2 regions of the Roseateles aquae genome follow, and region 2 is predicted to be linked to the other one. Evidence: riboswitches for the same ligand, from Rfam matches in the RefSeq annotation. Region 2 holds a riboswitch; the other holds the start of a gene.

Region 1 (5,704 bases), on a different contig from region 2:
GCCATGGGCCCAGTCGGCCTTGAGCAGGCTTTCGGCCGTGTGCGGCGCGTTAACCAGCGGGTTGTCCTCGCGGGTCCAGGTGCCCTTGGCCACTTCGTCGATCTCGGCACGGATGGCGAGCATGGCATCGCAGAAACGGTCCAGCTCGAACTTCGATTCCGACTCGGTCGGCTCGACCATCAGCGTGCCGGCCACCGGGAAGGACAGCGTCGGTGCATGGAAGCCGTAGTCGATCAGGCGCTTGGCCACGTCTTCGGCGCCGACGCCGGTGGCGTCCTTCAGCGGGCGGATGTCCAGGATGCACTCGTGGGCCACGCCGCCACCCTTGACGCCAGCGATATTGCCGCTGAAGTGGATGTCATAGGCATCGGCCAGGCGGGCGGCCACATAGTTGGCGGCCAGGATGGCGGTTTCGGTGGCTGCCTGCAGACCGTCGGCGCCCATCATGCGGACATACATCCACGAGATCGGCAGCACGGCCGCATTGCCCAGGGGCGCAGCGGAGACGGCACCGATGGCGGTGGGGCTTTCATAGCCGGCCGAGCGGTGGGTCGGCAGGAAGGGCACCAGATCGGCGACCACGCAGACCGGGCCGACGCCCGGGCCGCCACCACCGTGCGGGATGCAGAAGGTCTTGTGCAGATTCAGGTGCGACACATCGCCACCGAACTCGCCCGGCGCGGCCACGCCGACCAGCGCGTTCATGTTCGCGCCGTCGACATAGACGCGGCCGCCATGGGCCTTCACCAGCGCACAGATTTCCTTCACATGGGTGTCGAACACACCGTAGGTGGAGGGGTAGGTGATCATGATCGCGGCCAGCTTGGCGGCGTGCTGCTCGCACTTGGCCTTGAGGTCGACCAGATCGATATTGCCTTCCTTGTCGCACTTGGTGACGACGACCTGCATGCCCACCATCTGGGCCGAGGCCGGGTTGGTGCCGTGGGCCGATTCAGGAATCAGGCAGATATTGCGATGGGCTTCGCCGCGCGACTCATGCCAGGCCTTGATGGCCAGCAGACCGGCGTACTCGCCCTGCGAGCCGGCATTGGGCTGCAGGCTGATGCCGGCATAGCCGGTGGCCTGGCACAGCCAGCTGGTCAGCTGCTCGTTCAGCAGTGCATAACCCTTGAGCTGATCGTGCGGCGCGAAGGGGTGGACGCCAGCGAACTCGGGCAAGGTGATGGGGATCATCTCGCTGGTGGCGTTCAGCTTCATCGTGCAGGAGCCCAGCGGAATCATGCTGCGGTCCAGCGCCAGATCCTTGTCGGCCAGGCCGCGCAGATAGCGCAGCATCTCGGTTTCCGAGTGGTAGCGGTTGAACACCGGATGGCTCAGGTAGGCGCTGCTGCGCACCAGCTCGGCCGGGATCAGGCTGGCGATGCCTTTCTCGAACGACTCGAAGCCGGTCACCGGCTTGCCCTCGGCGAACACGGCCAGCAGCGCTTGCAGATCGGCGCGAGTGGTGGTTTCGTCGAGCGAGATCGACAGGCTCTGTGCCGAGGCACGGCGCAGGTTCATGCCGGCAGCGACCGCCGCGGCAGCCAGCGCCTCGGTCTTGGCACCGGTCTGCACATGCAGGGTGTCAAAGGCCGAAGCATTCAGCAGCTCATAGCCCAGGCCCTTCAGGCCCTGGGCCAGGACGGCGGCGTAGCTGGCCACGCGCTGGGCAATGCGCTTCAGGCCTTGCGGGCCGTGATAGACGGCGTACATGCTGGCCACAACCGCCGGCAGCACCTGAGCGGTACAAATGTTCGACGTGGCCTTCTCGCGGCGGATGTGCTGCTCGCGGGTCTGCAGCGCCAGGCGGTAGGCCGGGTTGCCATGCACGTCAACGCTGACGCCGACCAGGCGGCCGGGCAGATTGCGCTTGAACTCGTCCTTGCAGGCCATGTAGGCGGCGTGCGGGCCGCCATTGCCCATGGGCATGCCAAAGCGCTGGGTGGTGCCCACGGCGATGTCGGCACCTTGCTCGCCCGGCGCCTTGATCAGCGTCAGCGCCAGCAGGTCGGCCGCGACGATCAGCAGCGCGCCCTTGGCGTGCAGTGCATCGGCCACACCTTGCAGGCCACGCACCTCGCCGGTAACGGCCGGATATTGCAGCAGGGCAGCGAAGCAGTCGGCAGCGCCAGCCTCGGCGGCCGGGCCGGTCTGCACGGTGAAGCCCAGCGGGATGGCGCGGGTGCGCACCACTTCCATCGTCTGCGGCAGCACGTCGTCAGCAACGTAGAACACCGTGCTCTTGCTCTTGCCGACGCGAGCGGCCAGCGTCATCGCTTCGGCGGCGGCGGTGGCTTCATCGAGCATCGAGGCATTGGCGATGGCCATGCCGGTCAGGTCGGTGACCATGGTCTGGAAGTTGACCAGGGCCTCCATCCGGCCTTGCGAGATCTCGGCCTGGTAGGGCGTGTAGGCGGTGTACCAGGCGGGGTTCTCGAGGATGTTGCGCAGGATGACGCCAGGGGTCAGGGTGTCGTAATAGCCCTGGCCGATATAGCTCTTCAGCACCTTGTTCTGCGCGGCCACGGCTTTCAGCTCGGCCAGCGCCTGAGCTTCAGACGCCACCGGCGGCAGCTGCATGCCCTGCGAGCGCTTGATGCTGGCCGGCACGATGGACTCGATCAGCGCACGGCGCGAGGCCGCGCCGATGACCGACAGCATCGCGGCTTCGTCGGCGGCATCGGGGCCGATGTGGCGGGCGTGAAATTCAGCGGCGTTTTCGAGTTCGCCGAGCGGCTTCAGGGCAGACATCAACATGGGGCAATCCTTCTGGCATGGCGGGCTTGTGGCCCGATACCGGCTCGTCAGAGCATCAATCGTTCATTCATCGCGCTTGCAGCGGCGGCCGGTGTTCCCGGCCGTTCCGATGCAAGAACGGGCACCAAGTGCCCGTTGTCTTCATCAACAGCCGATCAGCTGTTCTTCACCAGCTCGTCGTAAGCGGTGCTGTCCATCAGCGCGTCAAGTTGGGCGGGATTGCTCAGCTTGACCTTGAAGAACCAGCCGGCGGCCAGCGGGTCGCTGTTGGCCAGCGAGGGGTCATCGCGCAGCGCTTCGTTGACTTCGGTGATCTCGCCATCGACAGGCATGTAGACGTCAGCCGCGGCCTTGACCGACTCGACAACACCGGCCACTTCCTTCTCGGCGTAGCTCTTGCCGACTTCGGGCAGGTCCACATAGACCACATCGCCCAGGGCGTCCTGGGCATGGACGGTGATGCCCACGGTGGCGCTGCCATCGGCGTTGATTTGGACCCACTCGTGGTCGGGCGTGTACTTGATGCTCATGGTGTGCTCCGTGAATCAGCAGGGAGGTCGGGAGAAAAGATCAGGGAAAACGAGAGGGCCTGCGAGCAGGCCCGGCTGGAGATCAGCCGCGGAAATAGCGGTGCGGCGCAAACGGGGTCGGGGCCACGGTCATCGCCACACGCTTGTCGCGCACCAGGGCGAAGACCGCGGTGCCGACGGCGACATGGCTGGCAGCCAGATAGGCCAGGGCGACCGGCTGGCCGACCGTCGGGCCCAGCGAACCGCTGGTGACGACGCCGATTTCATTGCCGTCAGCATCGATCACCTTGGCGCCTTCACGAACCGGCATGCGCTCGGTCGAGATCAGGCCGACGCGCTTCTTCGCCGCGCCATTGGCCAGCTGTGCATCGATCACCGCAGCGCCGGGGTAGCCACCCGCACGGGCGCCACCAGCGCGACGCACCTTCTGGATCGCCCAGGTCAGCGCGCCCTCGACCGGCGTGGTCTCGGTGTTGATGTCGTGGCCGTAGAGGCAGAGGCCGGCTTCCAGGCGCAGCGTGTCGCGGGCGCCGAGGCCGATGGGCTTGACCTCCGGCTGGGCCAGCAGCTTGCGCGCCAGCTCGACGGCCTGGTCGTTATGTACCGAGATCTCGAAACCGTCTTCGCCGGTATAGCCGGAGCGGGTCAGGAAGGTCTCGATGCCGTCCAGATTGAAGTAGCCGCCGGTCATGAAGGTCAGCTTGGCCACATCCGGGTTCAGGCGCGACAGGGCGGTCACGGCCTCAGGGCCTTGCAGTGCCAGCAGGGCGCGCTCGGGCAGGCTGATCACTTCGCAGCGGCTGCCGATCTTGGCCTGCAGATGGGCGGTGTCCTGTTCCTTGCAGGCGGCGTTGACGACAACAAAGATGTCGTCCGGCCGGCGGCACAGCATCAGGTCGTCGAGGATGCCGCCTTGTTCATTGGTGAACAGGGCGTAGCGTTGCTTGAAGACGGGCAGGTCGATCACATCGACCGGCACGATGGATTCGAGCGCAGCGCCGGCGTCGGCGCCGACCAGGCGCAGCTGGCCCATGTGAGAAACGTCGAACAGGCCGGCGGCCGTGCGGGTGTGCTTGTGTTCGGCGAGGATGCCGTCCTTGTACTGCACCGGCATGTCGTAGCCGCCGAAAGGCACCATCTTGGCGCCCAGTTCGATGTGCAATGCGTGCAGGGGGGTGGTCTTGAGTTCGGCGGACAAGGCAATCTCCGAGGGCATTCTTGAAGCCCACCCCAAATCTGAACCCGGGGTGGGGGAAGCTGCCCTCGCTGTCCTTGGTACCTGAGAGATTGACCGCTGGCGTATTGCCAGCAGCTTGCCCCTTCGGTGGACGGGCTACGAGGCCCGCCTCTCTCCAGTGAGGAACGCCCTGGTGGGGGCGTCTTGTCAGTCCTTTTGCCTGAGCGTTCGAAGCGTGGGATCTTCCTGTGCCTCTGCGCCTTCGGCGGCTCTCGCTAGAGAGCTCTCTCCTGACGGGGCGGATTGTAGCCATGGTTTGCCCGCGGCTGAAGCAGCTTTTAAGTTTCGGCTAAGCGCGGGCCTGGCGACGCCGTGGACAATTGCCCCTTTGCTCACTGAAAGGCGACGCTGCGCATGCGACTGCTGCTGGTGGAAGACGACGCGATGATTGGCGAGCAACTGCTCGAGTTGCTGCGTGCAGAGGGGTATGCGGTCGACTGGGTGCGCGATGGCGAGTTGGCCGACACCGCCTTGCTGAGCCAGAGCTATGACCTGGTGCTCTTGGACCTCGGCCTGCCACGCCGCGACGGCATGAGCGTGCTGCGGGCGCTGCGGGCGCGCAAACAGACGATGCCGGTGCTGATCGCCACGGCACGCGATGCGCTGGAGCAACGCATCGCCGGGCTGGACGCCGGAGCTGACGACTATGTGCTCAAGCCCTTCGAGCTGCATGAACTGCTGGCCCGCATCCGCGCACTGCTGCGCCGTGCCAGTGGGCGCGCCGAGCCGGTCTACGAACACAAGGGCGTCAGCATCAATCCTGCCACACGCGAGGTGCTGCTGGACGGGCAGCCGGTCAGCCTCTCGGCCCGCGAATGGGCGGTGCTGGAGCCGCTGCTGGCCCGGCCCGGCATGGTGCTGTCGCGCCAGCAGCTGGAAGAAAAGCTCTACAGCTGGAAGGACGAGATCTCCAGCAATGCAGTCGAGGTCTATATCCACGGCCTGCGCAAGAAGCTGGGCGCCGGGCTGATTCAAAACGTGCGTGGCGTTGGCTACCGGGTGCCCAAGGAATGAGTGAGGCAAGACCTGACCCCACGCCAGCCGCCAGCGCCTGGCAGCGTGCGGCGGCCCTGCTGGTGCCGCGTTCGCTGCGCTATCGGCTGCTGATGTTCTTGCTGCTCGCCGTCAGCGCGGCGGCGCTGCTGCAGGGTTTGAGCGCCTACAACACCGCGCTGCGCGA
Region 2 (5,704 bases):
TTGTGAAACAGCTGCTCGAACTGGCGCGCCAGCCGCTCGCCGATCTGGCGCGAACGGCTCTTGATCTGGCTCCAGTAGCTGGGCTGGATCTGCAAGCGCTCGGCAAAGCGCCGCTCCAGGCCGCGCAGGGTGGCGGCATCGGCGTGCTTGACGGTGGCGGCGACGAACTCTTCGAACAGGCGCATCGCATTGTCCAAGCGGATCTGTGCGACGTCCCGGATAGCGGAACACATCTGCGTATGATAAAGCTTCGTTCATCGTCGACCGTCCAGGCGCCACCGCCGGCAGGAGATAAACATGGCTCTACCGTCCAGGTTCACAACGATAGCGCTTGCCCAGACGCTGGGCTTATCGCTAGCTCTGCCGTTTGGAGCGGCGCAGGCCCAGGAGCGCAGTCTTGATAAAGAAGTGATCATCAAGGCAACGCTGGACCAGGCCTGGCAGAGCTGGACCACGCGCGAGGGCATCACCAGCTTCTTTGCGCCCGACGCGCGCATCGAGGCCCGCGTTGGCGGCGCTTTTCAGATCTACATCGACCCCGGCGCCGAGCCCGGCATGCGAGGTGCCGACGACATGCGTTTCATGGCGCTGCAGCCCAAGAAGATGCTCAGCTTCGACTGGAACGCGCCGCCCTCGCTGCCCGAGGCGCGGGCGCAGCGCAGTTTCGTCGTCGTGCGTTTCGAACCGGTTGATGCCGAGCACACCCGCGTGCGCCTGCATCACACCGGCTGGGGCGATGGCGGCGAATGGGACAAGGCCTACACCTATTTCGACCGCGCCTGGGGCTTTGTGCTGGGCAATCTGAAGACCCGATTCGATAGCGGCCCGCGCGACTGGAGCGAGTGGCTGGCACAGCTGGAGCGTGCACGCGCGGCCCAGGCTGCCGCGCGCCCCGCTGCGCCTGCGGCCAGCGCAGCGACCGCGGGCCGTTGAGCGGCGCGCTGCGCTGCCAAGCTTCAGTCGTCCTCGTCGCCGACCTGATGCGCCGCGACCAGCTGGGCCTGTGTATTCGGCGGCACCGCCTCGTAATGCGATAACGCTATCGTGTAGCGGCCCTGGCCGCTGGTCATCGCGTTCAGCCGGGTCTGGTAGCTGGACAGCTCGGCCAGCGGCGCCTGGCCTTGCACGGTGATGATGCCCGGCACCAGGCTGCTGGTGCCGTTGACCTGGCCGCGCCGGGCGGCCAGATCGCCGGTGATATCGCCCATCGCCGCCTCCGGCGCGGCAATCTCGATCTGCACAATCGGTTCCAGCACCAGCGCACGGGCCTCGCGCACGGCCGCCATCAGCGCCCGCTTGCCGGCGGTGACGAAGGCGACCTCCTTGGAGTCGACCGAGTGGTGCTTGCCGTCGAACACGACGACGCGCAGATCAACCAGTGGGTAGCCGGCGATCACGCCACTGTCCAGCGCCGCACGCACGCCTTTCTCCACCGCCGGCATGAACTGGCCGGGGATGGTGCCGCCCTTGACCTCATCGCGGAACTCGAAGCCGCTGCCGCGCGGCAGCGGTTCCACACGCAGATAGACCTCGCCGAACTGCCCGGCGCCGCCGCTCTGCTTCTTGTGCCGGTAGTGGCCCTCGGCGGCGGCCGAGATCGTCTCGCGGTAGGCCACCCGTGGCGGCTGGGTCAGCACCTCGGCCTTGTAGCTTTCGCGCAGCCGCTCCAGCATCACCCGCAGATGCAGCTCACCGAGGCCATAGACCAGGGTCTCGTTGGTCTGCGCCACATGGGTCAGCTTCAGGCAGGGGTCTTCATCGACCAGCCGGTTGAGCAGGTCCCAGAGCCGTTGTTCGTCGCCATGGCGGGCCGGAGCAATGGCCAGGCCGTGCACCGGCGTCGGAAAGTCCAGCGGCGCCAGGTGCAGGTGCTCGTCTTCCTGGGCATCGTGCAGCACGGCGTCGTAGTGGAGTTCGTCGACCTTGGCAATGGCGCAGATGTCGCCGGGCAGGGCCTCGTCGACCTCGACATGGCTCTTGCCGCACAGCATGAACAGATGGCTGACGCGGATCGGCTTGCGCGCATGCCCAACGAAGAGCTGGCTGTTCTTGCGCAGCGTGCCCTGGTGGACCCGCATCACGCCCATCTTGCCCAGATAGGGGTCGACATTGAGCTTGAAGACCTGCGCGATCACATGGGCGGCGGCGTCGGGGCTGGCCTGCAGCGGCCGGGCGTCGGCGCCTTCGCCCTCCAGGAGCTGCTGCGGATTGGCCTCCAGCGGATTGGGCAGCAGGCGCTCGAACACCTCGAGCAGCTCGGGCACGCCGGCGCCGCTCTTGGCCGAGGTGAAGCAGACCGGAATCAGATGGCCTTCGCGCAGCGCCTGTTCCAGCGGTGCATGCAGCTCGCTGGCGTCGACATCGCCCTCGTTCAGATAGCGTTCGACGAAGTCGCCGTCGACCTCGACCACCTGCTCGACCAGTGCCCGGTGCGCCGCCTCGACCGGGCCGAAGTCCGACTGGCCCTCGCGATTGAAGAAGCAGTCGATCACCCGGCGCCCGCCCTCGGCCGGCAGGTTCAGTGGCAGGCATTCGCGGCCGAACACGCTCTGGATCTGCGCCAGCAGCGCGGCCAGATCGATATCCGGCGCATCGATCTTGTTGATCACGATCAGCCGGGTGCGGCCGCGCGCCGCGGCCGTTTCCATCATCCGCTTGGCCATCAGCTCGATGCCGTTTTGCGCATTGAGCACCAGCACCGCGCTTTCCACCGCCTCGAGCGCGGGCAGCGACTGACCGATGAAATCAGCGGCACCCGGGGTGTCGAGCAGATGCAGGCGCAGGCCCTGATGCTGGAACTGCAGCACCGTGGTCTGCAGCGAATGCTGCATGCGGCGCTCGAGCAGCTCGTGGTCGCTGACGGTATTGCCCTTTTCGACCGAGCCGGCCTGGCTGATCACGCCGGCCTGCAGCAGCATGGCCTCCGCCAGAGTCGTCTTGCCAGCGCCGGCGGGGCCGACCAGGGCCAGCGTGCGAATCGCTGCGATCCCTGGATGCGCCCCGACGGCGCTGCCTGGGCTGCCGGAGGCTGCGCCTCCCTCGTTCTGCGTCGATGGGTGTGCGGCCATGGCGTGCTCCTTGCTGTCGCTGTGCTGAGCCCAGCGTAGAGGAAGCCGGGGCCGGACACAAGGGCCCCGGCCGGCCGGGCATTGGCGCCGAGGCAACGCTTTCGTCGGAGCTCAGGCAGCGAATTTGGGCTGCATCAAGGCCGACTGCTGCGTGGCCGCCGTGAAGGCGTAGTCCAGCTCCGGGCGGCGGCCGTCGACGAGATCGGCCAGCGCCGCGGCCGAACCGCAGGCGTGGGTCCAGCCCAGCGTGCCATGGCCGGTGTTCAGGTACAGATTGGCGACCGCACTCTGGCCGATATAGGGCAGGTTGGACGGCGTGGCCGGCCGCAGCCCGGTCCAGAACTGGGCGCCCTGGCCATCGGTCATCTGCGGGAACAGCTCGCGGGTGCGGCGCACGATGGCCTCGCAGCGCACCAGGTTCAGCGCCGTGTCGTAGCCGTTCAGCTCGGCCGTGCCGGCAATGCGCAGCCGGTCGCCCAGGCGCGAGAACACCAGCTTGTATTCGTCATCGGTCAGCGAGACCTGGTAGCTGTGCTGGGGCGCAATCACCGGCAGCGTGACCGAGTAGCCCTTGGCCGGATAGATGTTCAGCGAGACGCCCAGGTCGCGGGCCAGCGCGCGACTGAACGAGCCCATGCAGAGCACAAAGCGATCGGCCGCCAGGCGGCTGACGACGCCATCGGCGTTGGCGGTGATGACGCGGCTGATGGCGCCGCCCTCGCGTTCCAGCCCGAGGATGCGGGTGTCGTAGCGAAAGCGCACGCCGGCGGCGGCGCAGCGCGCGGCCAGGGCCTGGGTGAACTTGTGCGCGTCGCCGGACTCGTCGCTGGGCGTCATGCTGCCGCCGACGATTTGCGCGCGGCATTGCGCCAGTGCCGGCTCGATGGCCACGCATTCGTCGGGCGTTTTCATATCGAGTTCGCAGCCCTGCTCGCGCATGATGCGCGCCGGCTCCTGCGCGGCCTCGTACTCGGCCTCGCTGGTGTAGAAGTGCAGGATGCCCTGCGTGCGCTGGTCGTAGTCCAGCCCCAGATCGCGGCGCAGCGCGCGCAGCTTGGCGCGGCTGTACAGCCCGAGGCTGACGATGTTGCGGATGTTGTGGGCGGTGCGGCCGGGCGTGCATTCACGCAGGAATTGCAAGCCCCAGCGCCACTGGGCGGCGTCGGCGCGCAGGCGGAACAGCAGCGGCGCGTCTTCGCGCATCAGCCACTTCAGCACCTTCAGCGGGGCGCCGGGATTGGCCCAGGGCTCGGCATGCGAGACGGAGATCTGGCCGCCATTGGCAAAGCTGGTTTCCAGCCCGGCCGCCGGCTGGCGATCGATGACGGTGACCTCGTGGCCGGCCTGACGCAGATACCAGGCGGTGCTGATGCCGGTGACGCCGGCGCCGAGAACGATGATGTGCATGGAGCACTCCCAAGGGTGGGTCGTGCAGGCGCATGCCTTCGCCATGGACAGACAAGCCATGAGCAAGGGAGAGCGTGCGCCTGACGCGCGCCGCTCCCGCTGTCCTTTGTACCTGAGAGATTCAGCGACGGGCCTCCTGCCCCTCGCCTTGCTCCTTCGGCGGGTGCTGCAAAAGCTTGCGGCACCGCTCTCCAGCATTCGGCTTGTTGACGGATCCAGTACGGGGCCTGAGCGAGTATGGGAGCTTGCGCCTTCGGCGGCGGCTCGCCGGGGCGGGCCGCACTCTCCTGAATCCGGCCGCCAGTGTAGCCGCAGGCCGGCGCCGCGGGGGGATGAGGCGAGATGACTTTGTGCACCAGGGGAAATCGCGCAGGCGGGGCCGCCGCTGCAGGCGGCAAGATGCCGGCATTGGCGTGACGGGAGTGGACGATGCAGCAAGGGTTTCGACGCTGGGGTGTGATGGCGGGCTTGTTGGCGGGCCTCGGCCTGTTGCTGGCGGGCGCGGTGCGCGCCGAGTGTCCGCCGGCCGGCATGGTGGCGCAGTCCGCTCCGCCCCGGGGACAGTTGCAGGCGCTGGATGCCCAAGCCCGCGAGGCGCTACAGCCCGCGGCGCTGGCGCTGCTGGACTGCCTGGCCGATCCCCGACCCGAGTTGCGCGATGAGTTCGCGTTCGAAACCCTGTCGGCCTGGCTGCGTGCCGGCCTGCTGACGCCCGCCACCCAACTGGCGCTGCGCACCGCGTTGCTGCGCAGCCTGGCCGAGCCGGCCGATGCCGGCGGCTTTCGCCAGCCCTTTGCGGCGCTGAGCCTGGCCGAACTGGCACGTGCCGACCGGCTGGCGCCGGTGCAGGATGCTGCGCAGCGCGAGGCCTTGCTGGACGCCGCCACGCGCTATCTGGCCGGCGTCAACGATCGGCGCGGCTTCACGCCCGCCGAGGGCTGGCGGCACGGTGTCGCCCACGGCGCCGATCTGCTCTACCAGCTGAGCATGAACCCGGCGCTGACGCCTGCACAGCAGCGCCAGATCCTGCGCGCGCTGCAAAGCCAGGTGCTGGGCGGAGGCACGGAGTTCTACCGTTATGGCGAAGGTCAGCGCCTGGCCGCGCCGGCGCTGCATGCCTTGCTGCGCAGCGAGCTCGACGCGCAGGCTTGGGCCGACTGGCTGGATCAGACGCTGGCACCACTGCGCAGCCCGGCCGCGTTGGACGAGCCACGGCTGCTGCTGATGCA

The links. A riboswitch is a leader RNA that binds a small molecule or an ion and turns the genes downstream of it on or off. The one in region 2 is predicted to bind glycine.
Region 1: another riboswitch for glycine. It lies ahead of gcvT (glycine cleavage system aminomethyltransferase GcvT); the one in region 2 lies ahead of RQP53_RS23940 (D-amino acid dehydrogenase).

What each region holds. Positions count from the first base shown of each region.
Region 1 is NZ_JAVXZY010000001.1:146,247-151,950, reverse strand. It holds gene gcvP (aminomethyl-transferring glycine dehydrogenase) at 1-2,757, opposite strand, end outside; gene gcvH (glycine cleavage system protein GcvH) at 2,913-3,287, opposite strand; gene gcvT (glycine cleavage system aminomethyltransferase GcvT) at 3,370-4,503, opposite strand; glycine riboswitch at 4,544-4,653, opposite strand; glycine riboswitch at 4,663-4,767, opposite strand; gene RQP53_RS00655 (response regulator) at 4,879-5,538, shown strand; gene RQP53_RS00650 (ATP-binding protein) at 5,535-5,704, shown strand, end outside.
Region 2 is NZ_JAVXZY010000015.1:8,962-14,665, forward strand. It holds gene RQP53_RS23925 (hypothetical protein) at 1-233, opposite strand, end outside; gene RQP53_RS23930 (SRPBCC family protein) at 409-933, shown strand; gene fusA (elongation factor G) at 957-3,068, opposite strand; gene RQP53_RS23940 (D-amino acid dehydrogenase) at 3,180-4,475, opposite strand; glycine riboswitch at 4,565-4,680, opposite strand; glycine riboswitch at 4,682-4,775, opposite strand; gene RQP53_RS23945 (DUF2785 domain-containing protein) at 4,905-5,704, shown strand, end outside.